2 regions of the Isoalcanivorax pacificus W11-5 genome follow, and region 2 is predicted to be linked to the other one. Evidence: predicted binding sites of a transcription regulator. Region 2 holds the regulator's gene; the other holds the start of a gene.
What was found. The regulator FliA, encoded in region 2, starts transcription of late flagellar genes. The targets are predictions, from matches to a motif close to CTAAAGTTNNNNNNNNNNCNGCCGATA.
Positions count from the first base shown of each region.

Region 1: S7S_RS05290 (MbtH family protein) is a predicted target of FliA. The motif match lies at 5,648-5,674, and genes of this name have one in related genera.

Region 1 covers NZ_CP004387.1:1,151,250-1,166,360, forward strand. The annotation lists gene S7S_RS05255 (patatin-like phospholipase family protein) at 1-393, shown strand, start outside; gene S7S_RS05260 (bile acid:sodium symporter family protein) at 595-1,572, shown strand; gene S7S_RS05265 (Rpn family recombination-promoting nuclease/putative transposase) at 1,688-2,671, shown strand; gene gloA (lactoylglutathione lyase) at 2,690-3,241, opposite strand; gene S7S_RS05275 (class I SAM-dependent methyltransferase) at 3,408-4,112, shown strand; gene S7S_RS05280 (RNA polymerase factor sigma-70) at 4,433-4,945, shown strand; gene S7S_RS05285 (FecR/PupR family sigma factor regulator) at 5,202-5,399, shown strand; gene S7S_RS05290 (MbtH family protein) at 5,730-5,957, shown strand; gene S7S_RS05295 (thioesterase II family protein) at 5,954-6,706, shown strand; gene S7S_RS05300 (4'-phosphopantetheinyl transferase family protein) at 6,684-7,340, shown strand; gene S7S_RS05305 (TauD/TfdA family dioxygenase) at 7,364-8,335, shown strand; gene S7S_RS05310 (non-ribosomal peptide synthetase) at 8,353-11,598, shown strand; gene S7S_RS18770 (type I polyketide synthase) at 11,595-15,111, shown strand, end outside.
Region 2 covers NZ_CP004387.1:3,271,664-3,286,774, reverse strand. The annotation lists gene S7S_RS14675 (protein-glutamate methylesterase/protein-glutamine glutaminase) at 1-1,042, shown strand, start outside; gene S7S_RS20135 (methyl-accepting chemotaxis protein) at 1,023-2,765, shown strand; gene cheY (chemotaxis response regulator CheY) at 2,825-3,214, shown strand; gene cheZ (protein phosphatase CheZ) at 3,243-3,935, shown strand; gene flhB (flagellar biosynthesis protein FlhB) at 4,074-5,204, shown strand; gene flhA (flagellar biosynthesis protein FlhA) at 5,201-7,279, shown strand; gene S7S_RS14645 (flagellar protein FlhE) at 7,276-7,683, shown strand; gene S7S_RS14640 (RNA polymerase sigma factor FliA) at 7,824-8,522, shown strand; gene S7S_RS18930 (pyridoxamine 5'-phosphate oxidase family protein) at 8,578-9,156, opposite strand; gene S7S_RS14630 (TetR/AcrR family transcriptional regulator) at 9,195-9,845, opposite strand; gene S7S_RS14625 (efflux RND transporter periplasmic adaptor subunit) at 10,118-11,248, shown strand; gene S7S_RS14620 (efflux RND transporter permease subunit) at 11,245-14,256, shown strand; gene S7S_RS14615 (OmpW/AlkL family protein) at 14,307-14,951, opposite strand.

The DNA.
Region 1 (15,111 bases), 2.0 Mb from region 2:
TGTGCGTCCTATGCCGTGCCCGGCTGGTGTCCGCCTGTGCGATGGCAGGGCCGCACGTATCTGGATGGCGGTATCGCCTCGCCGGTGTCGGCGGACATGCTGCTGGGCACCGGCGTCCGCGAAGCCGTGGTGCTGGCGCCGATGGCCTCGCGTCACCCGGACGCGCCACGTTCGCCGCTGGCAAAAATCGAGCGGCGGGTGCGGCGCTACATGACGGCCATCGTCGATCGTGAAGTGGCGGCTCTCGAACACTCCGGCATTCGCGTCATCCGGCTGGAGCCGCAAGCGGATGACCTGCGCGCCATCGGCTTCAACATGATGGATCCGGCCCGGCGCAGGCAGGTGTTTGAGACAGCGCTGAGGACGACGGCCCGGCAGGTCGAGGGGGTGTGAAGGGCGGTCGGACGTCGGACGTCTGACGTCGGACGCCAAAAAAACAGGGAGCGAAACCCAGGCAATTACTCTCCAGCTCCCTTTTTGCCTTTTCTTTTAGCGTCCGACGTCAGACGTCCGACCCTTCCCCACACTGGCCACTCACCTCCCACCCGGCTAAAGTACCCCTATCCGCTCCCCGTCCTGTCCAGGTCAGTCTCCATGTCACTGCCGTTGTCCCGTTTTGTCCCTGATAACTTCACCCTCGCACTGATTGTCACCGTGGTCCTGGCCTCGGTGCTGCCGGCACAGGGACAGGTGGGCGTGGCCTTCGAGTGGATCACCATGGCGGCCATCGCGCTGCTGTTCTTCCTGCACGGTGCCAAGCTGTCGCGCCAGGCCATCCTTGCCGGCGCCATGCACTGGCGCCTGCACCTGCTGGTGTTTTCGCTGACCTTTGTGTTGTTTCCACTGCTGGGCCTGGCACTGAAACCGGTGCTGTCGCCCCTGGTGACCCCGGAGTTGTACCTGGGCCTGCTGTACATGTGCGCCCTGCCGGCCACGGTGCAATCGGCAATTGCATTCACTTCCCTGGCGCGCGGCAATGTGCCGGCGGCCATTTGCAGTGCCTCGGCGTCCAGCCTGCTCGGTATTTTCCTGACCCCACTGCTGGTGAAACTGTTGCTGGATACCCAGGGCGAGGCCGGTTCCACACTGGACGCAATCCAGAAAATCGTGCTGCAACTGCTGGTGCCCTTTATTGCCGGCCAGGTGGCGCGGCGCTGGATCGGCGCCTGGGTGGCGCGCAACAGTGCCTGGCTGCGCTATGTGGACCAGTCGTCGATTCTGCTGGTGGTCTACACCGCCTTTGGTGACGCGGTGCTGGAAGGGCTCTGGCACCAGGTGCCGTGGCCGGCGCTGATCGGTCTGGTGGTGGTCTGCTGCATTGTACTGGCCCTGGTGCTTGGCCTGAGTACCTGGCTGGCGCGGCTGTTCGGTTTCAACAAGGAAGATGAAATCACCATCGTGTTCGGCGGCTCGAAAAAAAGCCTCGCCACCGGCGTGCCGATGGCGCAGGTCCTGTTTGCCTCCGGTTCTGTGGGCGCCATGCTGTTGCCGCTGATGATCTTTCACCAGATACAGTTGATGGTGTGCGCGGTGATCGCGGCACGCTATGCGCGGCGGACTGACACACTGTAAGCCGTTTCCCTGTCGTGGCATGGCGACAGGCTTACACCGTTTTCCGTCATGACCCACAGCGCGTCTGGCGGGAGCCTTGTCATACTGCCTGCCGTATCAGACGGACGGGCGGATCATGGACGATCACGATAGCGGCTACCGTCAGTTGTTTTCGCATCCGGAAATGGTGCGCGATCTGCTGACTGGCTTCGTCGCCCAGGATTGGGTGGCGTTACTGGACATGGACTCGCTGGAAAAAGTCAGCGGAAACTATGTCACCGATGACCTGCGCAGCCGCTGCGACGATGTCGTCTGGCGGGTGCGGTGCGGGCCGCAATGGATTTACGTTTATCTGCTGCTGGAATTCCAGTCCACCGTCGATCCCTATATGGCAGTGCGCATCATGGCCTATGTCGCGCTGCTGTATCAGGACCTTATCCGGACCGGTCAACTGGAAGCGGGCGGCCTGCTGCCACCCGTGCTGCCGCTGGTGCTGTATAACGGCTCCCGGCGCTGGCAGGCCGCCACCGAGGTGGCGGAACTGATCCACCCGGTGACACACCAACTGGCGGCCTATCGGCCCGCGATGCGGTATCTGCTGCTGGACGAGGGAACGTTTCAGGAGCATGAACTGGCGCCCTTGCGTAATCTGGTGGCTGCGTTGTTCCGGCTCGAGAACAGCCGCGAGGCGGCGGATGTTCAGCAGGTGCTGCGGCTTCTGATAGACTGGCTGCACTCGCAGCAGCAGGCCGGCCTGCGCCGCAGTTTTACCGAGTGGCTCAGGCGTGTGCTGTTGCCGGCCCGCCTGCCAGGCGTGCCGATCCCGGCGATGCAGGCGTTACAGGAGGTGGATGACATGCTGGCTGAGAGAGTGCAGCAGTGGTATCGGGAGTATGAAGAAAGAGGCTTGGCGAAGGGCATGGAGAAAGGCCGGCAAGAAGGGCTGGTGGAAGGCCGTTCGGCCGAAGCCCGGCTGATCCTGTCCAGGCTGCTGGCCAGGCGCTTTGGCGAAATGGCCCCGGAAATACTGGAACACATCCAGAGCGCGGATATCGACACGCTGGAAAAATGGACTGATCGCGTACTGGACGCCACCACCCCGGAGGACATCTTCCGCTGATGTCCTCCACGCCGGTCCTCAGTCCTGCTGCCGGGCCTGCTTCTCCATCATGTCGGCCTGGATGATCTCCACCCAGTAGCCGTCCGGGTCCTGGATAAACGCCACGCCTCTCATCTTGCCCTCGTCGGGCTTCTTCACGAATTTCACCCCGAGTTTTTCGAAGCGTTCGCAGGCGGCGTAGATATCCGGCACGGTGATGCCGATATGGCCAAAACCACGGGGCTCCTGATTGCCGTTGTGATAGCTGAAGCCAGCGTCGTCCTCGGTGCCCCAGTTGTGCGTCAGTTCCAGCAGCGCTTCACGGCCGAACGTCCAGGTGCTGCGAGCGTGGGCGTCGCGCGGGATGGCCTGGGCGGTCTGGTCATCCAGGCAGCCGAGGAAGAACAGCGTGAACGACATCTCCGGAAAATCCAGCTTGCGCACCAGACGCATGCCGAGCACGCGGGTGTAGAAATCCAGGCTCGGCTCAGGGGCCTTGATGCGCAGCATGGTCTGGGTAAAACGAAAGGCGGCGGTGGCGGTATCCGGCTGCTCGCACAACCCCGGTGCCTGCTCAAAATGGCGTGACATGGTGGCTCCTGTCATGGAAAGTCGGTGCATAGTATATCGACTTGCCTGGTGTTTGTTGAAAGGCGAGCGGCAGGCTTGGGCGAATGCGCTATCCACCCTTCGGAGAGGCATGCCTTGCCAGGCGCGGATCCGGCCGTGCAAAAGCAAAAGCAGAAAAGGGAGCCTTGTGACCGAACCTTTCAGTGATGAGCGTGTGCTGGCGGCATGGCAACAGAATGCGCTGCCGTGGACCGACGCCGTGCGTGAAGGCCGCATCGCCAGCCGCACGCTGGTGACGGACGATGCCATCGTGCAGACAGTGCTGTCGTGGGCGCCCCATGGGGGCACCCTGCTGGACCTGGGCTGCGGTGAAGGCTGGCTCTGCCGCGCGCTGGCCTCGCAAGCGCCGGACCGGGCGCTGCGCTTGTTCGGCGTTGATGCAGTGGCCTCACTGGTCGACGCGGCACGCGCCGCAGGCGGTGCGACCTTTCAGGTGCTGGATTACCGGCAACTGGCCAGCGAAGGACCGCAACGGTTGCCGCCGCTTGATCTGGTGGTGAGCAATTTCGCCCTGATCGGTGATGCCGATGTGGCCGCTGCGCTGAGCGCGCTGCCGGCATTGCTGGTGCCCGCCGGTCATGTGGTGATCCAGACACTGCATCCGCTGATGGCCTGTGGCGAACTGCCGTACCAGGACGGCTGGCGCGAAGGGTCCTGGCAGGGCTGTGGCAGTGGTTTTGCCGAGGCCGCGCCCTGGTATTTCCGTACGCTGTCCGGCTGGCTGGCGCTGCTGCGTGACAGTGGCCTGCGACTGCTGGCCACCCGCGAACCCCTGCACCCCGACACCGGCAAACCGGCATCGCTGATCCTGGTTGCGATGCCGGATCACTGACGCAGCGCGCCAGGAATACTGATGTCTGTCCCGCGTGTCGGTGGCTGGTCATACCCACATAAATGAACGTGTTTTTTCATCATCCGTGATACCGGTGACGCGGCACGCGCGTTCCCGAAAGCCACAGAAAAGCCAAACACATCACAACAAAAACACGCTATGCCCACACGCGTTATGCGTCGATACGCCGGCTGAAAAGAATTTCTGCTGAAATCCATTGTGCCAGCATTGACAAGACCGGGCCTTGCGAAAATGATAATCGTTCTTATTTTAGGGTGGTTGCATTTTGAGCAAACCTTGGGGGCAGGAGGCCCGTGTCTGTGCAGACAAGTGAACAGCGCGCCGAACTGGAACATATCTTCGTCACGCATCGCACGCGCCTGTGTCATGCGGCGATGAAGATCCTGGGCAACCGTGAACGCGCCGATGACGTCGTGCACGATGCCTATCTGAAAATCATCGAAACCGATGCCGCGCTGGAGGTGCGCCGGCCCATGGCCTACGCCTTTCAGGTGGTGCGCAACCTGGCCATTGACCGTCACCGGCGCAATGCGTTCGAGTCCGGCGTGTTTGCCTGCGAAGAAGAGGGCGAGCACGTCGCCGCGCCCACGGCGACACCGGAGGTGATCGCCATCAGCCGCCAGGATCTGGAACTGCTGGCCCAGGCCATGGCGCAATTGCCCGAGCGGACCCGGCGGGCGTTTGAAATGTACCGCATCGGTGGCGAAACCCAGCGCGAGATCGCGGCGCAGCTGGGTGTTTCCACCACCCTGGTGAACTTCATGATCCGCGATGCACTGACCCACTGCCGCGCCGCGCTGTACGGCGAGTAGCGACACGAGGCCGCAACGATGGGTACCAAAATCAATCGCTTACTGCGGCTGACGTGGCCGGCGGCCCGATCAGGCCGTCAGCACAGGCTGCTGGTCAACAGCCTGGCTGGCATCACCGGCATCGGCGGGACCCTCCCGCGCTTTGGGTAAGGCGTGTCAGCGGCGCCTGCTTCTTTTGCAGGCGTTTGTTACACTCGGCCGTTGGTGAAGGCTGCCGGCGGAGCAGGCGATGCGAGGCACAACAACGACAACCGACATGGCAGACCGCGACCCCGCCTGGGAACAGGCCATGGACTGGGTCATGCGCGAACATGAGCAGGGCGCACTCGATGCCAGCGACCAGCGCACACTGCACGACTGGCTGGCTGCTGCACCTGCGCACCAGAAGGCGTATCAGGAGGCACGGCGCGTGTGGCTGTTGACGGGGATGTTGCCGGGGGAGGGGGAGGTCTGATGTCGGACGTCGGACGCTAAACAAAAAACCCTTCTTTCCCCTCCACACTATCCGGCCGGTTTCTTTTTTTATCTTTTAGCGTCGGACGTCTGACGTCTGACGTCTGACGCTAAAACAAAAGACACTTCTTTCTCCGCCACGCATACGGTCGGTTTCTTTCTTTTTGTCTTTTAGCGTCCGACGTCCGACGTCAGACGTCCGACGTCCGACCTTCTTGTCTTCTAGCGCCCGACGTCCGACCTTCTCTCTTAAACTTCCCCCCTCCCCACTCGTCACCCCAATGAGACCCCCGGCCCCACCGGCCGCCAATCCCATTGCGAGGGCGATGCCATGACCAGTTGTTTTGACCGCGAGGACGGCGAGTTCCGCGTCCTGGTGAACCATGAAGAGCAATATTCCCTGTGGCCGGCCTGGAAAAGCATTCCCGGCGGCTGGCGCGACACCGGCGTCAGCGGTGCACGCCAGCACTGCCTCGACTACATCGAACAGACCTGGACCGATATGCGCCCGCTGTCGCTGCGCCAGTGGATGGACGAGCAGGCGGCCGGCCAGGCATGAGCAACGCGCCGGTCACACTGCTGTGCCTGCCCTGTGCCGGCGCCAGCGCCAGCATGTACCTGCGCTGGCGGCGCCACCTGCCGTCCACCGTGCGGCTGCTGCCGGTGGAACTGCCGGGGCGGGGCATGCGCCTGAACGACGCATTCGTGGAAGATTTTTCGCAGCTGGCCGCGCAACTGGGTGCCGAGCAGCGCGCGGCCATGCAGGGGCGCTATGCGTTGTTTGGCCACAGCATGGGTGCCTTGCTGGCGTTTGCCCTGGCACAACAGCAGCGCGCCGGTGGCCTGCCGTTGCCGGGCGCGCTGTTTGTCTCCGGCAGCCCGGCACCGCAGTGTCGTGAGCGCGAGATCTTGGGGCAGGAAGACTTCGGGCAGGAAGACGACGCGGCCCTGATCCGCGCGCTGCACCAGCACGGCGGCACGCCGCCGGACGTGTTTGCCAGCGACGAACTGCTGCGCATGACCCTCAATACCTTGCGCGCCGATTATCGCGTCTGCGCCAGTTTTTCTTGCCAGAACGTGTTTCCGCTGCCGGTGCCATTGCAGGTGCTGGCGGGCCGCCGTGACACGATCCGCGACGCCAGCCAGCAGGCCTGGCGCGAACACACCCGGGCGGATTTTTCGCTGCGCTGGTTTGACGGCGGGCATTTCTTTATCCGCGAACAGGAAGCGGCCGTGCTGGCCTGCCTGCGTGATGGCCTGGCGCGGTACTTCCCGGAGGTGGCGCATGCTGCCGTTGCCGCTTCCTGACACGGTGCCGTCGGGCATTCGCGTCTGGCAGGTGCCACTGCATCTGGCGCAACCGATCCCGACCGCCGACTGGGCCGTGCTCAGTGCGGGCGAACGCCGCCGCGCGCTGCGCTTCCGGCACAACGCCGACCGCTGCCGTGCCGTGCGTGGTCGTGCTGCGCTGCGGCGATTGCTGGCGGAGGCCTGCCCGGGCAGCCGCCCGGATTGTCTGCGCATCGACACGCTGCCGCAGGGCAAGCCGGTATTGCGCGAGCCGGGCGCGCCGGAATTCAACGTCAGCCACGCCGGCGACATCCTGCTGATTGCACTGTCCTGGCATGGCCCGGTGGGCGTGGATGTGGAAGGTCAGGTGTCGCAGGACGCGGAACGCGCACTGGCAGCACAGGTGTATTCGCCCGCCGAACAGGCGGCCATTGATGCGCTCTGTTTTACCGAACGCTGGGTGGTGAAAGAAGCGTTGCTGAAAGCGCGCGGCGAAGGCCTGCACGGTGAGCTGCCGGCCTGGTCGGTGCTGGCCCGCGACGGTCACGCCTACCGCATTACCCCCCCTGCACAGGAAAACGCGCCACGCGCCTGGCGGCTGCCGTCGCCAGACGGATACCACGCTGCGCTGGCCTGGCAGGCACAGGGCTGAGCACGCCAGACAAGGAGCCGTTAATGCAACCCTACCGCAGCACCGCCCCCGCCGGTTCAGAACTGCCGGTGATGATCGAGCCGGCGCAACCCGGTGAACCCCTGCTGCAGGCCTTTTCCCGTTTGCGTGGCGATATCGACGCGCTGCTGCCTCGTATCGGCGGTGTCCTGCTGCGTGGTTTTGAGGTGCCGTCGGTGGAGGATTTTCGCCGCTTCGCCGCCGCCTTCGGGCACCCGCTGCTGAGTTATGAATTTGCCTCCACGCCGCGCACGGCCGTGTCGTCCGGTATCTACACCTCGACCGAGTACCCGGCGCACCAGCATATCCCGTTGCACAACGAGCAGGCCTACACGCGCGAATGGCCGATGAAAATCTGGTTCCACTGCGTCACTGCCGCGCCGCAGGGCGGCGAAACACCGATCGCCGACAGCCGCGCCATTTACCGCCGCATGCCGGACGCGCTGCGCACACGTTTCGAGGAAGGTTTGCTGTACGTGCGCAACTACGGCGACTTCGATGTGCCATGGCAGGATGTGTTCGGCACCACAAACCCGCGTGCCGTGGAAGCCTACTGCCGGCGCGCCGGCATCCGCTGGCAATGGAAAGACGACGGCGGCCTGCGCACCGAACAGCATTGCCAGGGTACCGCCGTGCATCCGCGTACCGGCGAGCCGGTCTGGTTCAACCAGGGTCATCTGTTTCATGTCTCCAACCTGCCACCGGAAGTGCGCGAATCACTGCAGGAACTGCTGCCGCCGGAAGACTTGCCACGCAATGTGTTTTACGCCGACGGCAGCGCCATTGAAGACGCCGTGTTCGATCAGGTGCGCGCCGTGCTGGCCGAGGAAACGGTGATCTTTCCCTGGCACGACGGCGACGTGCTGATGCTCGACAACATGCTCGCTGCCCACGCCCGCACACCGTTTTCCGGGCCGCGCAAAGTGGTGGTGGCGATGGCCGAATCCGCCAGCGACGCACGTGCCGCCGGCGCCTGAACCTGCAGGGAGATGTCATGACACACGCCGCCGAAACCTGCTTTCCGCTGTCGCCTGCCCAGCAACGCCAATGGCTGCTCTGGCACCTGCAACCGCACAGCACCGCCTACCACGTCAGCGGCATGCTGACCTTCAACGGCGTACTGGATGTGCCGGCACTGCACCGCGCCTTCAACGCGCTGGTGCAGCGGCACGCCACCCTGCGCACGGTGTTTCGCGTCAACGACGACGGCGAACCGATGCAGTGGGTGTCAGCGCCCGGCGATGATGTACCGCTGCCGGTGACGGACCTGCGCCACCTGCCTGCCGCAGAGCGCGAGTCGGCCGCCTGGCGTGTGCTGCGCGAACTGGACGCGACCCCGTTCAACCTCGAACGCGGCCCGCTGCGACGTTTTGCGCTGGCACGCGTGGCCGACGAACAGTATCGCCTGCTGGTGGTGAAGCACCACATCATCACCGACGGCATCTCGATCCAGGTGATGCTGAAAGAACTCTCCCGCCATTACCGTGCCGGCGGCGTGGACACGACACTGCCCGCCCTGTCGATGCACTACACGGATATCGTGCACGCGCAACGGCAATGGCTGCACAGCGACGCTGCGGCGCAACAACTCGCTTGGTGGCGTGCGCAGCTGGGCGATAGCCATCCGGTGCTGGCATTGCCGACCGATGCGCCACGCCAGCCGGTGATGAGCTGGCCTGCCGCGCAACGGGCGCTGGCCATCGACGCCGCCTTGCACCAGCGATTGCGCCAGCGCGCGGCGGCGGCCGGCGTCACGCTGTTCACCCTGATGCTGGCGGCGTTCCAGTTGCTGCTGTCGCGCTACACCGGCCAGCCGCATATTCGTGTCGGCGTGCCGGTTTCCGGGCGGCTGCAACGTGAGGCCGCGCCGCTGATGGGCTTCTTCGTCAACACGCTGGTCATGCCCAACCGGATACACAGCGACGACACCCTGGCGAGCCTGTTGTCCCGCGCGGGCGAGGCGGTAAAAGGAGCGCAGCAACATCAGCAATTGCCGTTCGACCATCTGGTGGACGCGCTGCAACCGGAACGCAGCCTCAGCCACACGCCGCTGGTGCAGGTGCTGTGCAACTACCAGCATGAGCACCTGCCCGCCTGGCAGTCGGTGCGTGGCGAGCCGCTGACACTCAGCCATTTCACACAGCTGCAACAGCAGACACAGTTTGAACTGACGCTGGATATTCACCGCCGCGACGGCGCCCTGCTCGCCAACCTGATCTATGCCGACTCCCTGTTCCATGCCGACACCATGGCGCAGTTTGGCGAGCACTACCTGCGCCTGCTGGCGGCGTTTGCCGAGAACCCCGCACAGACCGTGCGGCAGCTGCCGTGGCTGGACGCGGCCGGGCAACAACACCTGCACACGCTGAGCGAAGGCCCGGTCACGTCTGTTCCGGGTGACTGCGTACATCATCTTTTTGAAGCACAATGTGCGCGCACCCCGGACGCCGAGGCGGTGGTGATGGGGGAAGAGCGCCTCAGTTATACCGAGCTGAACCGTGCCGCGAACCGGCTGGCGCATGCCCTGGTCCGCGATGGCATCGGCCCGGCGCAGCGCGTCGGCATCGCCATGCATCGCTCCCTGGAACTGGTCATCAGCCTGCTGGCGGTGATGAAAACCGGCGCCGCCTACGTGCCGCTGGACCCGGACTATCCGGCGCAGCGGCTGCGCTACATGATGGACGACAGCGGCCTGTCATTGCTGCTGACCCAGCCCGCGCTGCGCGACACACTGCCGACACCGGACGGCCTGCGTATCATGACACCGGCCGACTACCCGACCGGCCACATGCCGGCGGACAATCCGGCAGTGCCCCTGACCGGCGAACACCTGATCTACCTGATCTACACCTCCGGCTCCACCGGCCAGCCCAAGGGCGCCGCCAACAGCCACCGCGCGCTCTGCAACCGGCTGGTCTGGGGGCAGGGCCACCAGCCCATCGGGGCGGGTGACACGGTGCTGCAGAAAACCCCGTTCAGTTTTGATATTTCCTTCTGGGAATTTTTCTGGCCGCTGACCACCGGTGCGCGGCTGGCCCTGGCCGGGCCGGGTGAACACCGTGACCCGGCGCGGCTGGTGGCGCTGATCCGGCAGCACCAGGTCACCACGATTCATTTCGTACCCTCGATGTTGCAGATGTTTCTGGGCGAGCCGGGCATCCACGCGTGCGACAGTCTGAAACGGGTCATCTGCAGCGGCGAGGCACTCAGCGCGGAACTGCGCAGCCGCACGCTGCGTGCGCTGCCACAGGTGTCGCTGCTGAACCTGTACGGCCCCACCGAAGCGGCCATCGAAGTCACCTGGCACGACTGCCTGGAAGACGGCAGCGCCAGCGTACCGATCGGGCGGCCGCTGGCGAATGTCATCACGCGCATACTGGACGCCGACGGCGCGCCGGTGCCGACGGGCGTGCCGGGCGAGCTGTGCCTCGGCGGCATCGCCCTGGCGCAGTGTTACTGGCGCCGTGCCGCGCTCACCGCCGAGCGCTTTATTGCCGATCCACTGGCCACCCAGGGCGAGCGGCTGTACCGCACCGGCGATCTGGTGCGCTGGCGCCGTGACGGCGAGATCGAATACCTCGGACGCATTGATCACCAGATCAAGGTGCGTGGCTTCCGCATTGAACTGGGCGAAATCGAAGCCGCACTGCTGGCGCTGCCCGCCGTGCGCGAAGCCGTGGTGGTGGCGCGCAATGCTGTTGCCGGCACGCAACTGCTCGGCTATGTGTCGTTGCAGCCGGGCAGGCATGACACCGCCACGGCGTTACGCAGCGCGCTGGCCGACACACTGCCGGACTACATGGTGCCGACACAGATCATGCTGCTCGACACGCTGCCGCTGAACAGCAACGGCAAGATCGACCGCAAGGCGCTGCCCGCGCCGGTGCAGGCCACCCGCGACCCGACAGCGCCGCCACGCGATGCCACCGAACAACAGATCGCCGCCATCTGGTGCGACGTGCTGGGTGTCAACGCCGTCGGCCGGCACGACAGCTTTTTCGACGTCGGCGGGCATTCGCTGCTGCTGATGACAGTGCACCGCCGCCTGCACACCACGCTGGCCACGCCGGTCACCGTCACCGATCTGTTTCGTTATCCCACCGTCGCCGCGCTGGCCACCTTCCTGGCCCGCCAGCAGAGCGCGCCGGCGCGTGACCACGACACGGCCAGCCGCGCCGCACGGCAGCGTGATGCGCTGCGCCAGCGTCGCAAACCCCCTGCGGAGCGCACCCCCACATGAATGACCTGGCCAGCGCCGTCCCCGTTCTGGACGCCAACCCGCCACAGCACGTCAACGGCATGGAGATCGCCATCGTCGGCCTGGCGGGGCGGTTTCCCGGCGCCGCCGATGTGGCGCAGTTCTGGCGTAATCTGCGCGACGGCGTCTGCGCAATACGCTGCCTCAGCGACGAGGCACTGCGCGAGCGCGGTGTCAGTGCTGCGCAGTGGCAGGACCCGGAATTCGTGCGCGCGGTGGCGGAGCTGGAGGGGCTGGACCAGTTCGACGCCGGCTTCTTCGGCTACACCCCCGGCGATGCCGCACAACTCGACCCGCAACAGCGGCTGTTCCTGGAAGTGGCCTGGCAGGCGCTGTCCCATGCCGGTTACGCCCCGCACAGCGCGCCCGTGGCCACCGGCGTGTTCGCTGGCAGTGGCGCCAGCCTGTACCTGATGCGGCACCTGTTGCCGGGCGTGGACCTGCACAACGGCCGCGACATCGCCAGCCTGATCGGCCTGATGAACGCCAACGACAAGGACGCGCTGGCCTCCCGCGTGGCCTACAAGCTGGGCCTGCGCGGGCCGGCGGTGTCGGTGCAGACCGCCTGTTCCACCTCGCTGGTGGCAGTCCACCTGGCCTGCCGCAGCCTGCTGGATTTCGACACCGACATGGCGCTGGCCGGCGGTGTGTCGCTGAACCTGCTGCAACAGGCCGGCTACTTTTACCAGCCAGGCGCCATCCTGTCACCGGACGGTTATTGCCGTGCCTTCGATGCCCGCGCCGGCGGCACGGTGGTCGGCAGCGGCGCCGGCGTGGTGGTGCTCAAACGACTGGATGACGCGCTGGCCGACGGCGACACCGTGCATGCGGTGATCAAAAGCTCCGCCATCAACAACGACGGCGCCGACAAGATCGGCTACACCGCGCCCAGCGTGCAGGGGCAGGCGGACGTGATTCGCGCGGCCCACGCGCTGGCGGACATTGACCCGCGCAGCATCAGCTATCTGGAGGCCCACGGCACCGGCACCATGCTCGGCGATCCGGTCGAAGTGGCCGCGCTGACCCAGGCGTTTCGCGCACACACGGACGACACCGGTTTCTGCGCGCTCGGTTCCGTCAAGACCAATGTCGGGCACCTGGATGCGGCAGCCGGTGTCACCGGCCTGATCAAAACGGTGCTGATGCTGCGGCACCGCACCCTGGTGCCGAGCCTGCATTTTCAGGCGCCGAATCCGCAGATCGATTTTGCCGGCAGCCCGTTTGTGGTCAGCACGGCAACGCGTGACTGGCCGGCGGGCGACACGCCACGCCGTGCCGGCGTCAGTTCGTTCGGCATGGGCGGCACCAATGCGCACCTGCTGCTGGAAGAAGCACCGGCAGTGCCGCAGCCGGCGCCGCAAAAACAATGGCGCCTGTTCCCGCTGTCGGCGCGCAGCGACACGGCACGGCAACACAGCATTGACGCGCTGGCGGCCGATCTGGCGACGCAATCCGCTGCCGATGTGGCGCATACGCTCGCCCACGGGCGCGCCGCATTTGAGCGGCGCGCGGTGGCGCTGGCGGAGGATATCGAAGGGCTGCGCACCGCGTTGAATAAAGACAGCCTGCTGCGCGGTCGTGTGCTGTCCGACGCTCCGTCCGTGGCCTTTCTTTTTCCGGGGCAGGGCGCACAGCATCCCGGCATGTGCGAAACGCTGTACCGTGATGAAGCGGTATTCCGCGACACGCTGAATGACTGCTGCGACCGGATACAGTCGCTCACCGGCACCGACCTGCGTCCGTTACTGTATCCGCCGGCGGCGCATCACGACGCTGCCGCAGAAAAACTGTCGCACACCCTGCTGACGCAACCCGCACTGTTCAGCGTCTGTTATGCGCTGGCGCGCTTCTGGCAAAGCCGTGGTGTCGAACCGGACGCCATGCTCGGTCACAGCATCGGCGAGTACGTGGCGGCCTGCCTGGCGGGTGTCTTTTCACTGGATGATGCATTGCGCGTCGTCTGCGCGCGTGGCCGGCTGCTACAGGACACCGCACCGGGCGCCATGCTGGCGATACAACTGGACCAGGCCGCACTGTCACCCTGGCTGGCGGACACCGGCTGCGATCTGGCCGCCGTCAACGCCGGGGACCGGTGTGTCGCTGCCGGTCCGGTGCCGGCCATTGAAAACCTGGCGCAAGCCCTCGCACAGGAACAGGTGCCGGTACAGCGCCTGCACGTATCGCACGCGTTTCATTCCGCGCAGGTGGAAAGCATGCTGCCGGCGTTCCGCGACGTGCTGGCCAACGTCACGTTGCAACCGCCCGCCATCCCGTTCGTGTCCAACGTCACCGGCACCTGGATCACACCGGCGCAGGCCACCAGCGTGGACTACTGGCTACAGCATGTGCGCGGCACTGTGCGTTTCGCGGACGGCCTGACGGCGTTACTGGAGAAAACGGATCGCGTACTGCTGGAATGCGGGCCGGGCGACACGCTCATGTCCCTGGCGCGGCAGCACCCGGCGCAAGCTGGCCGGCCGTTGCTGGCCTCGCAGTGCCATCCGCGCCGGCAACAGGACAATCCACTGCAACCGCTGCGCTGCCTGGCGCAACTCTGGATCGCCGGCCTGCCGGTGCTGCCAGTGTGGCGAGAGGAAGACAACGCGCGCCGCATTCCCCTGCCGGGCTACCCGTTTGAACGGCGGCGTTACTGGGTTGACGCCGCACCGGGAAAACATACCGTGCAGGATGACGGCCTGGCGGTGCCGTTCTGGCAGCGTGCCGACGAGATGGTCGAAAAACCGGCGCCACGCCGGGTCGCGCTTTTCGGTGAGGCGTCAGCATTGCGTGATGCGCTGGCGAGCGTGCTGAATGACGCCGGCCACAGCGTGACAGAGCCTGAGCAGGCCGACGTGGTGGTGCTGTTGCCCTCGGCAGCGCCGCATACCGAATGGCTGTCGCTGCTGCCCCGGCTGTCCGGTGACTGCCTCCTCTGCGCCGTCACCGAAGGCATTTTCGATGTCACCGGCACCGAACCATTGCACCCGGAACAGGCCGTCATGCTCGGCCTGTGCAACGTCGTGCCGCAGGAATATCCCGCGCTGCGCTGCCGCCTGATCGATATCCAGCGTGATGGCCTGCCACCGGCACTGCTGGCGCGGGAGATACTCGCGTCTGGAAAGGAATCCCCGGTGGCGCTGCGTGGACAGCATCGCTGGCTGCGCAGCCTGCAACCGTTGCCGGCGCACGGCGATGCGTCCCGGCTGCGGCGCGGCGGCGTTTATCTGATCACCGGTGGCAACGGTGGCGTGGGTCAGGTGCTGGCCCGCTATCTGGCGCACAGCTGGCAGGCGAAGGTGGCGCTGTTGAGCCGGCAGGCCCAGCGTGTGGACGCCGGCATGCTGGCCGTGCAGGCCGATGTAACGGATGCGGCATCACTGGATGCGGCAGTGCGCGCGGTGCAACAGGAATTCGGCGATATTCACGGCGTCATTCATGCCGCCGGTCTGCCCGGCGACGGCGCGCTCGATAGCCTGACCCCGGAAAAAATGGCGC
Region 2 (15,111 bases):
GGAAGTGGTGGCCGTGGCGCCGGACCCGCTGGTGGCGCGTGACCTGATCAAGCGACACAACCCGGATGTGCTGACGCTGGATGTGGAAATGCCGCGCATGGGCGGGCTGGATTTTCTCGAACGCCTGATGCGGCTGCGGCCGATGCCGGTACTGATGCTGTCGTCGCTGACCAGCGCCGGTTCCGACGTGACGCTCAAGGCGCTGGAGCTGGGCGCGCTGGATTTCATTGAAAAGCCGACACTCGGTGTACGCGACGGCATGTTCGAGTACAGCGCACTGATTGCCGCCAAGATCCGCATGGCAGCGCGCGCGCAGCCGCGCCGCATCGAACCGGCGAAACAGGCCCCCGGCGCGCTGGCGGCGCTGGCGGTGTCGAGTGAAAAACTGGTGGTGCTTGGCGCTTCCACCGGCGGCACCGAGGCGATTCGCGAAGTGTTGCAGCCGCTGCCGGCGAATGCGCCCGGCATCCTGATTGCGCAACACATGCCCGGTGGCTTTACGCGCTCGTTCGCGCAACGGCTGGATGGGCTGTGCCGCATCCGGGTGAAGGAGGGCGAGCATGGTGAACGGGTGCTGCCGGGCCATGCCTATATTGCGCCGGGCGATGCGCACATGACACTCGGGCGCAGTGGCACCCACTACGTGGTGCAGCTGGATGACGGCCCACCGGTGAACCGGCATCGCCCGTCGGTGGACGTGCTGTTTGAATCCGCTGCGCGATTGTCGCGGGACAACACCATCGGCGTGCTGCTCACCGGCATGGGCAAGGACGGTGCGCGCGGCTTGCTGGCGCTGCGCGAGACCGGGGCCAGCACGCTGGCACAGGATCAGCAGACATCGCTGGTGTTCGGCATGCCGCGCGAGGCCATCGCACTCGGCGCTGCCAGCGAAGTGGTGGCGCTGGGAGACGTCGCCGAACGCCTGCTGGCACTGGCGACACGCACCACACGCGGCACGCGAGCGCATGCTGTAACGGGGCCTGCTGACAGGCCAACGCATAACCGGAACCAGGGAAACCCGCATGATGACTTTACTGCGTAACCTGAACATACGCACCGCCATGGCCGGAGTGTTGATCTGCTGCGCGCTGCTGATCGGCGCACTGGCGGTACTGAGATCGGTGAACAACGCCTCCACCGAGCAATCGATGGACGTGCTGGACAGCGTCAACGTGCAACAGCTCAACGAGATCAACCGCGCCCAACTGCTGCTGGCGCGGGCGCGGCTGAGCATGGACATGGCGGCCAGTTACCTTGAGCGCGAGATGAACAGCCAGGCGCACGATCTGCTGCGCCGGGTGGAAGGGCTGGTCGGTCAGTCGCGCGCGCATTTCGAAACCTTCCTCGCGGTGCCGAAAGAAGCGGAAGGCAAGGCGCTCGCTGATGACCTGGCGATGAATTACAGCGAACTGGTGACGCTGCTGCTGGAGCGGCGTGCATCACTGGAAAAGGAAGACCTCTACGGCTTCTTTGAACTGGGTATCAGCATGGCCGCCATGGACGAGATTCTGGAAGACAGCAATCAGCGCTTTGTCGACCACGCCTCCCAGGTGGTGGACATGGAGCTGGCTCGCTTTGACCAGCAGATGGCGCTGTTCCAGCGCATCGGTATCGCCGTGCTGGTGGTGACTGCTCTGGTGCTGGTGCTGATCTACCTGATGCTGCGCAAAGTGGTGATCCTGCCATTGGGGGATGCGGTGGAGCATCTCAACCGGCTGGCCGATGCCGACATGTCCCAGGATATCCGCGTGCCCGGGCGCAACGAGATCGGCACGCTGTTTGCCGCCATGCGCAAGTTGCAGGACAGCCTGTCCGGCATCGTCTACGACGTGCGCACCGGCAGCGGCGCGGTGTTCACCGGCGCGGCGGAAATCGCCAAGGGCAATGCGGACCTGTCCTCGCGCACGGAAGAACAGGCGGCCTCGCTGGAAGAAACCGCTGCCAGCATGGAGCAGTTGACCGCCACCGTACGGCAGAACGCGGAAAACGCCAGCCAGGCCAGCAACCTGGCCAGCGAAGCCTCCGGCACCGCCGTGCGTGGCGGCGAGGCGATGCAGAAAGTGATCAGCACCATGTCCGGGATTTCCGAGTCCTCGAAAAAGGTGGCCGAGATCACGCGCATGATCGATTCGATTGCGTTCCAGACCAACATCCTGGCGCTGAACGCGTCGGTGGAAGCCGCGCGGGCCGGCGAGCAGGGCCGTGGCTTTGCTGTGGTGGCCGGTGAAGTGCGCAACCTGGCCGGCAGCAGTGCGGACGCGGCGCGCGAGATCAAGCAACTGATCGAACAGTCGGTCGTGCAGGTGGATCAGGGCTCGGTGCTGGTGCAACAGGCCGGCAAGACCATGGACGAGGTGGTGGCGGCGGTGAAGCGCGTCACCGACATCATGGACGAAATTTCCTCTGCTTCCCGCGAGCAGAGCGGTGGCATCGAGCAGGTCAGTCAGGCGGTCAGCCAGATGGACGAAGTCACCCAGCAGAACGCAGCGCTGGTGCAGCAGGCCATGGCCGCCGCCGCGTCGCTGGAGGAACAGGCACGGCATCTTGAACAGGCGGTGTCGGTGTTCCGGCTGCGCCAGGGCGAGGAGCAATACAGGCCGGCGCTGAATGCTGTCGAGAGCGGGCAGGACGATGAGCCGGCACCGCCACTGCTGACACTGGAGACGCCGGCCTACGATGACAGTGTGGCGCCGGCGCCGCCTGCCGGCCGGCGCACCTCACGCCGTGAACCGGTCACCACCGAAGACGACTGGGAAGAATTCTGATGGCGCCTGTTGCGCCACCGGCAACCGCGCGCCCTGCGCACAGTGATTGAGAGACCGCGATGATAGACAAGGACATGAGCATTCTGGTGGTGGACGATTTCCCCACCATGCGCCGCATTGTACGCAGCCTGCTGAAAGAGCTGGGTTTCAATAATGTCGATGAAGCTGAAGACGGCCAGGAAGCGTTGAGCCGGCTGCGCAGCGGCAGCTTCGAGTTCGTGTTGTCGGACTGGAACATGCCGAACCTGGATGGCCTGGAGATGCTCAAGCAGATGCGCGCCGATGCCGCGCTGAAAGACCTGCCGGTGCTGATGATCACTGCCGAGGCGAAGAAGGAAAACATCATTGCCGCCGCCCAGGCCGGCGCCAATGGTTATATCGTCAAACCCTTCACGGCGGTGACGCTGGAAGAAAAGCTCAACAAGATTTTCCAGAAGTTGGGCAAGTAGGCCATCGGTGCCGGCAGGAGAGACCGTTATGAGTGGTGAAGCGCATTCCATGACCGCAGCGGAACAGGGCGGTTCCGATGAACTGATGCAGCGTATCGGCGCGCTTACCCGCATGTTGCGGCAGAGCATGCGTGAGCTGGGCCTGAACAAGGAAGTGGAAAAAGCAGCGGCGGCGATTCCTGATGCGCGCGCGCGGCTGGACTATGTTGCCTCGATGACCCGCCAGGCCGCTGAGCGTTCGCTCAATGCCATCGACCGGGCCCGGCCGCTGCAGGACGAGATGGAAACCACCGCCGCTGCATTGGAAGTGCGCTGGGCCGAGTGGTTTGCGGCACCGGACGCGCTGGATGATGCCAGAGAGCTGGTGCAGCAGACGCGCGCCTTTCTCGGTGCCGTGCCGGCCTCCACCCGCGCCACCAGCCAGGAACTGCTGGAGATCATGATGGCGCAGGATTTTCAGGATCTGACCGGGCAGGTGATCCAGAAAATGATGGAGGTGATCCAGGAAGTGGAGCACCAGCTCATGCAGGTGCTGCTGGAAGCCATACCCGAGGGCGAGGAACGCGAAGACATGCAGCGCCGCCTGCGCCAGCAGTGGGCCTCCGATGCGTCGCGCAACCAGGACTCACTGAAGAACGGTCCGGCCATCCAGCCTGGCGGCGACGACATCGTCAGCAGCCAGGACCAGGTGGATGATCTGCTCGACGAACTCGGCTTCTGAATCCTCGGCTTCTGAATTTGAGGCGCCTTCGTTTAAAGCGGCAATAAGCCCCTTTCCGAGCCGCCTTATCCGGCAATTGGCCCCCGGCGCGCTGCACCACAATGGTCCCATGCCATTGTGTGCCACGACCGGGTTGCCATGTCTGACGAAACCAGCGATCAGGAAAAGACCGAACAGGCCACCCCGCGACGCCTGGACAAGGCGCGTGAGGAAGGCCAGGTGGTGCGTTCGCGTGAACTGACCACGTTTCTGTTGCTCGCCGGCGGGGTGGGCGGCCTGTGGGCCATGAGTGGCGTGTTGTATGGCCAGCTTGGCCGGGTGATGGAACAGGCCTTCCTGTTCGGACGCCCGCAGGCGCTGGAACCGCGCGTGATGCTGGTGCGGGCTGGTGAGCTGGGCGAGTTGACACTGTGGTCGCTGCTGCCGTTCCTGCTGCTGATGGCGGTGCTGGCGCTGGTGGCGCCGATGCTGCTCGGTGGCTGGATGATTTCCGCCAAGGCGCTCGCGCCGCAGGCATCAAAACTCAATCCCCTGAAAGGCCTGAAACGGCTTTTTTCCTCGCAGTCGCTGGCCGAACTGGGCAAGGCAATTGCCAAGTCCGCGCTGGTCGGGGGCGTGGCGGTGTGGTTCCTGATGACACACCGTGGCGAATTCATGGCGCTGATGGACCAGCCGGTGCAACAGGCACTGGCCAGTGCCCTGCGGCTGGCGGCGACGGCCTGCGCACTGATGGTGCTGACGCTGGTGGTGGTGGTGCTGATTGATGTGCCCTACCAGCTCTGGAGCCACGCGAAAAAACTGCGCATGAGCCGCGAGGAAATCCGTCGCGAGCACAAGGAATCCGAAGGCGATCCGCACGTCAAGGCACGTATCCGCTCGCAACAGCAGGCGATGGCGCGCAACCGCATGATGAGCCGCATCCCCGAGGCGGATGTGATCGTCACCAACCCGACCCACTATGCCGTGGCGCTGCGTTACGAAGAACAGCGCATGGGCGCGCCGCGCGTGGTCGCCAAAGGTGCGGACGCCATTGCCGCCCGTATCCGGGAGCTGGGCAGCGAGCACGGTGTGCCGTTGCTGGAGGCGCCGCCGCTGGCGCGCGCCCTGTACCGGCACGTGGATCTGGAGCAGGAAATTCCCGGCGCGCTGTACACCGCCGTGGCGGAAGTGCTGGTCTGGGCCATGCGGCTGCGGCGTGGTGAACAGCCGGCGCGGCCAGCGCAGCTGCCGGTGCCGGTGGAACTCGATCCGCAGGGAGCCGGCGCATGAAGGGGCTGGGTGTCGCCACCGCCGGCCAGTGGTTCGCCGATGGCCGTGCGAAACTGCTCGCCGGACCGGTGCTCATTCTGCTGGTCCTGAGCATGATGATCCTGCCATTGCCACCGCTGGCACTGGATCTGTTTTTCACCTTCAACATCGCGCTCGCGGTGATGGTGCTGCTGGTGGCGATGTTCACCCGCGACACGCTGGAATTCGCATCATTTCCTACCGTATTGCTGTTCACGACCCTGCTGCGCCTGTCGCTGAACGTGGCCTCGACCCGCGTGGTGCTGATGGAAGGCCACCAGGGCGGCGATGCGGCCGGCAAGGTGATCGAGGCGTTCGGGCATTTCCTGGTGGGTGGCAATTTCGCCGTCGGCCTGGCGGTGTTTCTGATTCTGGTGGTGATCAACTTCATGGTGATCACCAAGGGCGCCGGCCGCATCGCCGAAGTGGGCGCGCGTTTCATGCTCGACGCCATGCCCGGCAAACAGATGGCGATCGATGCCGACCTCAATGCCGGCCTGATCGGTGAGGAAGACGCCCGCACACGGCGCGCCAACGTGGCCCGCGAAGCGGATTTCTACGGCTCGATGGACGGTGCCAGCAAGTTTGTGCGCGGCGATGCCGTGGCCGGGCTGGTGATCATGGTGGTGAACATTATTGGCGGCCTGCTGATCGGCATGCTGCAACACGATATGTCGTTCGGTGACGCCGGCCGGACCTATGTGATCCTCACCATCGGCGATGGTCTGGTGGCGCAGATTCCGGCGCTGGTGATTTCCACCGCCGCCGGCGTCACGGTGTCGCGGGTGAATACCGACCAGGACGTTGGCCAGCAGATGATCGACCAGTTGCTGGTCAATCCGCGCGTGCTGGCGCTGGCCGCCGGCGTCATGGGCCTGCTCGGCATGGTGCCGGGCATGCCGAATCTGGTGTTCCTGTTTTTCACGGCGGTGCTGGGCGCGCTGGCCTGGTGGTTGTCACGGCGTGCACTGGAAGCACAGATCGCCGGGCAGATGACGGCACCGGAGCCGGCCACACAGGAAGCACCGGAAGCCAGCTGGGACGACGTGCAACTGGTGGACACGCTGGGCCTGGAAGTGGGCCACCGGCTGATCCCGCTGGTGGACTATCGCCAGCACGGTGAACTGCTCGGGCGTATCAAGAGTGTGCGCAAGAAATTCGCGCAGGAAGTCGGCTTCCTGCCGCCGGTGGTGCATATCCGCGACAACCTGGAACTCGGCCCGAACAGTTATGTGATCACGCTCAAGGGCGCGGAAATCGGGCGCGGCGATGCCTACCCGGGCAAATGGCTGGCGATTGATCCCGGCCAGCTTGCCGGCGAAGTGCCGGGCACGCCCACGCAGGACCCGGCCTTCGGCCTGCCGGCGGTGTGGATCGAGGCGGCACTGCGCGAACAGGCGCAGGTGTACGGCTACACGGTGGTCGATGCCAGCACCGTGGTGGCGACCCATCTCAATCATCTGCTGCACCGCTACGCCAGCGACATGCTCGGCCGCCAGGAAGTGCAGCAGTTGCTGGACAAGCTCGGCGAACAGAACAAGGCACTGGTCGAGGATGTGGTGCCGAAAGCCCTGTCGTTGCCGTTACTGCAACGGTTGCTGCAGCAACTGCTCGACGAGGATGTGCCGATCCGCGACATGCGCAGCATTCTCGACACGCTGGCCGCCCAGGCCGGCACCCCGGAGCTGGAAACGCTGGTGGCGCAGGTGCGCGTGGCGCTCGGCCGGGCGATCACGCATCAATGGTTCCCGGGCCGCGAGGCGCTGCATGTGATCGGGCTGGATGCCGGCCTGGAACAGGTGCTCAGCCAGGCGCTGCACGGCAACGGCGCGCTGGAACCGGGGCTGGCAGACACCTTGCTGGAACAGGTGGGCGCAGCGTTGTCGCGCCAGGAAGCCGCCGGCGAACCGCCGGTCCTGGTGGTGCAGCACGAACTGCGACCGCTGCTGGCGCATTTCCTGCGCCGGCGGCTGCGTCATCTGGTGGTGATGTCGCAGCACGAAATTCCCGATGACCGTGTGCTGCGTGTGACACAGCTTGCCGGGATGGCGGCGTGAGGCACCTGCTGTGCGGTGCGTTGCTGTGGAGTGTCGCCCTCGCGCCGGCGGCCGGCACGCTGCCGCCGGGCAGCTGGGTGGCGAGTGCCCCGGCGCTCACGGTGGCGGTGGGCGGGCGCGGTTATCACAGCGCGGCGTTGCGGCCGCGCAATATCGCGCTGGTGCGCGGCGGCGAGATTGTCAGCGTGCGCTGGCGCTACGACGCCGCGCCCAGGGTGCGTGGCTGGGTCTGCCATGGTGCGCAGGCCGAGCGCTGCGTGGCGCTCGACGGGCCACGTGGTCATACGCGCGCGTTTGCCGGCGCCGCTGCCAGCGGGCCGTTCTTCTTTCGCTTTGAAGTGCCGCGGGGCACCGCCCGTGCCGAACCGGTGCAGGCGCTGCAACTGATCGTGAATTTTCGCTGACGCAGGCTGCGGCGGCGGAACGGCATCGCGGCCCGCATGGCCGCGACAACAATAAAAGGGGGGACATTCCCCGGGGTAACACGCTGCCCCGTGGTGGCCGCACACCGTGGCGCCGGGGCGCATGCCGCTGAGGAACGAGGATGTATACGGCACAGGGCAAGATAGACCAGGACCTGCTGCTTGAGCAGCATTTCCCGGCAGTGAGACGACAGGCACTGGCGCTGCAGGTGAAACTGCCGGCGAGCATTGAACTGGATGACCTGATCCAGGCCGGCATGGTCGGCCTGCTGGACGCGTTGCGGCGTTTTGATCCCCAGGCGGGCGCCAGTTTCGCCACGTTTGCCAGCCAGCGCATTCGTGGCGCCATGATCGACGAACTGCGCAGCCGCGACTGGCTGCCACGCAGTGTGCGACGCAACGCGCGGCAACTGGACCAGTGCATCCACGCGCTGGAACAACGCCTGGGACGTGCACCGCAGGAGCGGGAAATCGCCAGCGCCATGGGCATGTCGCTGGCGGATTACCGGCAATTGCTCAACGACACCAACAACGGCCAGCTGCTGCCGTTCGAGGACATCGTGGCCGAATGGGGAGAGCCGGAAGCCGGCAGCGATGGCCCGCCGTCGCCGTTCAATGCACTACAGGATGACGAACAGCGGCAGCGCCTGAAACGCGCCATCGACGCCCTGCCGGAGCGGGAAAAACTGCTGATCGCGTTGTATTACCAGGAAGAGCTCAACCTGAAGGAAATCGGGGCGGTGCTGGGCGTGACGGAATCGCGCGTGTGCCAGTTGCACGGTCAGGCAGTGAGCCGGTTGCGGGCGCGGCTGTCGGAGTAGGCGGGTGGGGCAGTGCATCCCGCCAGCCCCTGCAATGCTGCACGTCCACACACCATCACGGTACCAGTCCCCGCGCATGCCACTGCCGCCGCATCGCATCGCCACGGTGATATTCAAACAGCCAGCGCTGATGCGGCGATGTGCTCAGGTTCAGGTAGTCCACCCGCACCGGTTGCAGCGTCAGTAATGCAAAACAGTCCGGCAAGTGTGCCGGCGGTGTGCTGTCGGGCCCGTGGTAACCGGGCGGCAGCGGTGTGCCGGGCGCCGGGCCGGTGAACAGCACTTTGCCGGTGTCCGGCAACGCCTCCCATATCTCTTCGCGCAATGATGATCCCTGCTCGGCACCGGTCAGGGTCACGGTCCCGCGCAGGCGAAACTGTTCGCTGCGGGCCGGCAGGTACCAGCAGGCCTCGGCCTGTTCATGGCGGCGCAGGCCGCGCACTTTGTGGCTGCGCAGGTCGGTGGTGGCGACCAGGGTGCCGGTGTCCGGCAGCCAGCGCCGGCAGACCAGTGTGCGGCAGGTGACGTCGCCGCTGTCACTGAGGGTAGCCAGCTGGATATAACGGGCGCTGTGGTGCGGATTGTGCGCCAGCGCATCGCTGAGCAGCGCTGGCCAGTCGGGTGTGGACGGCATCGGATGCTCCATGCGGGCCAGAGAGGTGTGTTGCCAGCCTAGCCGTTGGCGGGTATTCGTCGCAATGAGGCACCGAGCATGTCCAGCGTGTAGCGCACCAGATCGGCCGGCGATTGTCCGCTGGGCAGGCTCGGGTTCGGCGGCTGGCGGGTGAGCATGATCACGCCGTGCAGGGCGCCGCGCAGGTACATGGCGGTCTGTTCCGGGTCGTTGATGCGCTGCGGATCGAGGCTGCCGTCGGCCAGCCCGCGCTGGATGGTGGCGGTCATGATATCCATGATTTCGCCCGAGCAGACTTCCAGCGGGGTGTCGTCATTGCCGTGGGTGAGGCTGGGCCATTCGCTGGCGGCGCGGGTGAGCAGATCGAAATAGTCCGGCTGTTCCAGCGAGAAGGCATAGTAGGCGCGGCCCATGGCGTTGATCTGCTCGCCGCCGGTGAGCCCGCTGGCGGCCAGTTCGCGGAAGCGGCAACGCAGGTTTTCTGCGGCACGCAACATGATCGCTTCGAGCATCGCCACTTTGTCGCGGAAGTAGACATACAGCAGGCCACGGCTGAGCTGCGCCTCGCGGGCGATGTCGTCCATGGTCGAGCGCTCGATGCCCTTGTCGAAGAACACCCGTTCGGCGGCATCAAGGATGCTGTCGCGACGCTCCTGTTTTTCCTGTTCCCGGCGTGCCCGCACGCTCATCTTGTGATCTCGCAGGTAGTAGTACTTGTGTTCAGGTTTGCGTATAACGCAGCCTGCCCCGGGGTGAAAGTGCACCAGTAAAGCGGGCATGCTAGCGTTTTGATAGCTCATTGACAAAATGTCAATAAATGACAATATGTCACGGAAGTGCCGGAGGTGCCACTGTTTCGCCTGGCCATGACCTCCGGCCGGCTTGTTTCAGGTTCCGCTGATCGATCACGGTTCATAACAGTACGCGCTCTCTCAGGGGCGCCCCGCAGGGGGTTGGAAGTATGCGCAGGATTCAGGCAAGGCACTGGGGCTGGCTGGTCCCGGTGGCGGCAGTAGTGGCCATCATGGTGGCCTGCAGTGGCCGCGAGGCGCAGGTCGAGGTGCGTCCGGTAACGGTGCGCACGGCGCCAGTGCTGGCGGGTGAGGACCTGGCGCCGTTGCGGTTTGCCGGGGTGGTCCGGGCGCGGCAGCGTGCCGAGCTCACCTTTCAGGTCAGCGGCACCCTGCACGAGCGGCCGGCGGAGATCGGCCAGCCGGTGGTGGCCGGTGACCTGATGGCCCGTTTGCGTAATCCGCAATTGATCCCGGCACGGGATTCTGCCCGTGCCCGCATTCGCGAAACCGATGCCCAGCTGCGCCAGGCCGAGCAGGAATACCAGCGCGCGGTGACGCTGCGTGAGCGCGGCGTGCTGTCGGAACAGGACCTGGAGCAGTTGCTGGCCCGGCGCGATGCGCTGGAGGCAGGGCGGGCCACCGCCCAGGCGGCACTGGCCGAGGCGGATCAGCTGCTACGCGAGAGTGAACTGCGTGCGCCGTTCGCGGGCACGGTGGAAGCGGTGCTGGCGGAGCCGGGTGAATTTGTGGCCGCCGGGCAACCGGTGCTGCGGCTGTCCTCGGCGCTGGGCCTGGAAGTGGAAGTGCGTATCCCGGAAATCCTGCGCACAAGCCTGAAGCCGGGCGACAGGCTGACGGTGTGGCGGGTGATGGAACGTGGCAGTGAACCGCTTACCGGTGTGGTGACAGAAATCGGTCGCGGCTCGCGTCGCGGTGAATTGTATCCGCTGGTGGTGTCGCTGGATGATCCGTCGCTGGCACCGGGGGTGTCGGTAGAAGTGGGCGTGCCGCGCGGCCGCCGCGAGGCGCTGGCGTTGCCGGTGCTGGCGGTGTTCCGTTCGTCCGAAGGCCCGGCGGTGTTCCGCGTGCGTGACAACATTGCCGAGCGTGTGCCGGTGACAGTGCTGCAACTGGCCGGCGAGCAGGTGCTGGTCAGTGGCGAGGCGCTGTCCGCTGACGATCAGGTGGTGTATGCCGGCCTGACACGGCTGGTATCCGGTGACCGGGTGACCGTGATTGGGCAGGTGGCCGCGAGTGATCAGGTGGGCACGATGGATCAGCTGGAGAGCTCGCAGTGATTGATTTCCTGCTGCGCCGCCAGCGTCTGCTCGGTCTGGTGGTGGTGATGATGTCGCTGGTGGGGCTGGCGGCCTATTTCAATATGGCGCGCCAGGAAGACCCGAGCTTCCCGCACCGCGCCGGACTGCTTACGGTGCAATACCCCGGCGCCACCGCCGAGGCGGTGGAGAGGCTGGTGTTGCGCCCGCTGGAAGAAGAGCTGTTGCAGGTGGAGGAGATCAACCACATCAACAGCAACGCGCGCGAAGGCTTTGCCGTGGTGCGCATCATGCAGCTCGACAAGATCTACGACACCACGGCGGCCTGGGACCGGGTGCGCCAGGCGATGGAGCGGGCGCGCCTGCAATTCCCCGATGGCGTCGGCCAGATGGTGCTGGATGACCGCATCATCGACACCCCGGCGGTGGTGCTGGCGCTCGGTGGCTCGGCCTCGGTGGCGGAACTGTCGCGCCAGGCAGAGCGCCTGAAAGACCGGCTGCTGGATATTCCGTTCCTGTCCCGCATTGAAATAGAAGGCCAGGCTGACGAGCAGATCACCATCGCTGTGGACGACGCAGAGCTGCATCGTATCGGCCTGACGCCGCAGCAGCTTGGCAACCTGATCGCGCAGCGTAACCAGGTGGTGCCTGGCGGCTTTGTCGTCGCCGGGGGCAAGCGGCTGTCGGTGCTGGCCAACAGCGAATTCCTGAACATCGATGAACTGCGCATGACGCAAGTGCCGCTGGCCGATGGCAGCACCGTGCCGCTGGCTGCCATTGCCGAGGTCTGGCGCGGGCCGCGAGAGCCGCTGCAGGCGGAAACCTGGTACGACGGCGAACGTGTGGTGCTGCTGAGCCTTTATGCCCAGCGCGGCCAGGTGGATGCGCTGCGTTTTGGCGAGGAATTGCGGGCGCGGCTGGCGGAGGTCTCGCCGCAGTTTGCGCCGCTGGCGATCCATGAAATGTTCTTCCAGCCTGACAAGGTTGGCGAGCGCCTGACCGAGCTGGAAGGCAGCCTGCTGATGAGCGTGCTGATCATCGTTGTGGTGGTGTTTGTCGGCATGGGGTTGCGCATGGGCATCCTGGTGGCGTCGATCCTGCCGGCGGTGGCGCTGATCAGCCTGGGGCTGTACAACCTTGGCGGCGGCATCCTGCACCAGATCGCGGTGATCGCCATGGTCATCTCGCTGGGTATTCTGATCGACAACGCCATCGTCATGGTGGAAAACGTGCAGACCCGCCTGAGCGACGGCGCCACCCGGCTGGAAGCGGCCGGCGGGGCGATCCGTGAACTGGCCGGGCCGCTCGGCGCCTCGACCGCCACCACGCTGGCGGCCTTTACGCCGATGCTGCTGTCCAAGGGCGGCACGGCGGATTTTACCCGGGGCATTCCGGTGATGATCATGCTGACGCTGTCGGTCAGCTATCTGCTGGCGATCAGCGTGGCGCCGTTGCTGGCGGCGCGCTTCCTGCGCCGGGAATCCTCCGAACGGACGCGCTGGGTGCTGACCCTGGGCGACCGGCTGGCTCACCTGAGCACCGGCCGGCCACGGCTGGTGCTGGCCATCAGCGCGGCGATGGTGCTGGTCAGCTTTGCGCTGGTGCCGGCCATGAACCTGCAGTTCTTCCCCAACGCCGACCGGCCCAAGGTGATCCTGGACCTGCACTTGCCGGAAGGCACCGACCAGGCCTATACCGCCGGTGTGGCCGAGGAACTGGAACGGGTGGTACGCCAGCGCAGTGACGTGCAGGTGGTGCACCGTTTCGTTGGCCACAGCGGCCCGACGTTCTATTACAACCTGGTGCGCACGCCGCAGGCGCCGAACCGCGCCCGGCTGGTGGTCAATGCCGTGGACCTGGCGGCGACGCGCCATGTGATCCGCGATATCCGCGAGTATGTGCGCGACCGTATGCCGGAAGTGAACCTGGCGGCCAGCCAGCTCGGCCAGGGGCCACCGCGCGAGGCGCCGGTGGAAGTGCGCATCTATCACGCGGATGACACCCAGCGCATGCGCGCGGCCGAGGAAATTTTTGCCATGCTGCGTGGTATTCCCGGTGCGGTGGACGTGCGCCACAACATTGATTTCGGCGTGCCGGCGTTGCGCGTGGACGTGGACGACGCGGTCGCGCAGCGCTTCGGCCTGACCCGTGCCGAGGTGGCCCGCACACTGTTCGGCCAGAGCTACGGCCTCACCGCCGAGCAGTATCGCCAGGAGCGCGACCCGATGCCGATGGTGGTGCGTTCCGTGGAAGGCACCGCGCTGCCGCTGTCACGGCTGCTGTCGGTGAATATCTATCCGCAGCAGGGCGACCCGGTGCCCCTGATGCAGGTGGCACGCATTTATGCCGACTGGGAGCCGGCGGGCATTTCCCACCGGGACGGGGTGCGCGTCTATAACGTGGTGGCCAATCTGTCCGACGGGTACAGCTTCAGCCAGGTGCTCGATAACCTGCGCGCGCAACTGGCCGAGCGGCCGCTGCCGGAAGGCGTGCGGCTGGAATACGGGGGCGACAGCGAAGGCAGCGGCGATGCCAACCGGGCGCTGGCCAGCTCGGCGCCGATCGGTGTGCTGTTGCTGCTGTTCTTCCTGCTGTGGCAGTTCAATTCTTTCCGTCGCGTGGGGCTGGTGCTGCTGACCGTGCCGATGGCCGCGGTGGGCATCATTCCGGGGCTGGCGCTGTCCGGTTCGCCATTCGGCTTTATGTCGATGCTGGGGGTGGTGGCGCTGGTGGGGATCGTGGTCAACAACGCCATCGTGCTGATCGATGTGGTCGACCAGCGTCTGGCCGCCGGTGACAGTGCGCAGGATGCGGTCTTCTACGCCGTGGCGCGCCGCACCCGGCCGATTCTGCTGACCACCGCCACTACCGTGGCCGGCCTGCTGCCGCTGGCGTTTACCCAGTCGACGCTGTGGCCACCGATGGCCTGGGCGATCATTTCCGGGTTGATGGCCTCGACGGTGCTGACGTTGCTGGTGGTGCCGGCGTTGTGTCTGGTGATGTTCCGTCACGAGCAACGCACGGCCTGAGATCGCAAAGAAAACGGACATCGCCGCCACAGCGATGTCCGTTGCCCGGCTCAGAAGGCCAGGCCAAACCCCACCGTGGTCACCCACGGATCAATATTGGCGGTGCCGATACGGGTGCTGTTCAGGTTCACCTCGGTATCAATGTCGGCGTAACGCACGTCGGCATTGATGAACCAGCCCTCATTGAAGGGCACATGCACTCCCACCTGACCGGCCAGCCCAAAGGAATCCTCCAGCACCAATCGGCTGCCGCTGAGTGCCCCCTTTGTGTCGGTGTCGAAGAAGCGGGTGTAGTTCACGCCCACGCCTACATAGGGCTGCACGGTGGCCGTGGGCAGGAAGTGCCACTGCAGGCTCAACGTCGGCGGAAGCTGTTTGGTGGTGGCGATCTTGCCGCCCAGCGCATGGCTCCGGATGTCGTGCTCGAAGGGCAGGGCGCCGAGCAGCTCGATGCCGACATGGCGGGTGGCCATCCAGGTCAGGCTGATGCTGGGCTCGACGTTGTCGCTGGCGTCCAGATCGACGGTGCCGCCCAGCACGCTGCCATTGTCGGAATCCGGTTTCACCTGGGTCACGCCGAACTTCAGCAGCCAGTCGCCGGCCTGGTGGGCGGCGGCGCTCTGGGCCAGGAACGGGCTGGCAGCCAGCAGGCAGCCGGCCAGTGCAGTGCGGTAGCGGGGGAATTCCAGGGTCATGATGCGGCTCCAGCGTCTCGGGATCGTTGATGGCACCAGTATCCCGGCTGGCCGGCGGGGGCGGACTGACCTGGATCAAGCCGGGCGGCTGCCGCCATTGATGCAGATCAAGCACCGCCAAGGCTCGCCGCGGGCGGCAATGCCCGCTACAATCCAGCCT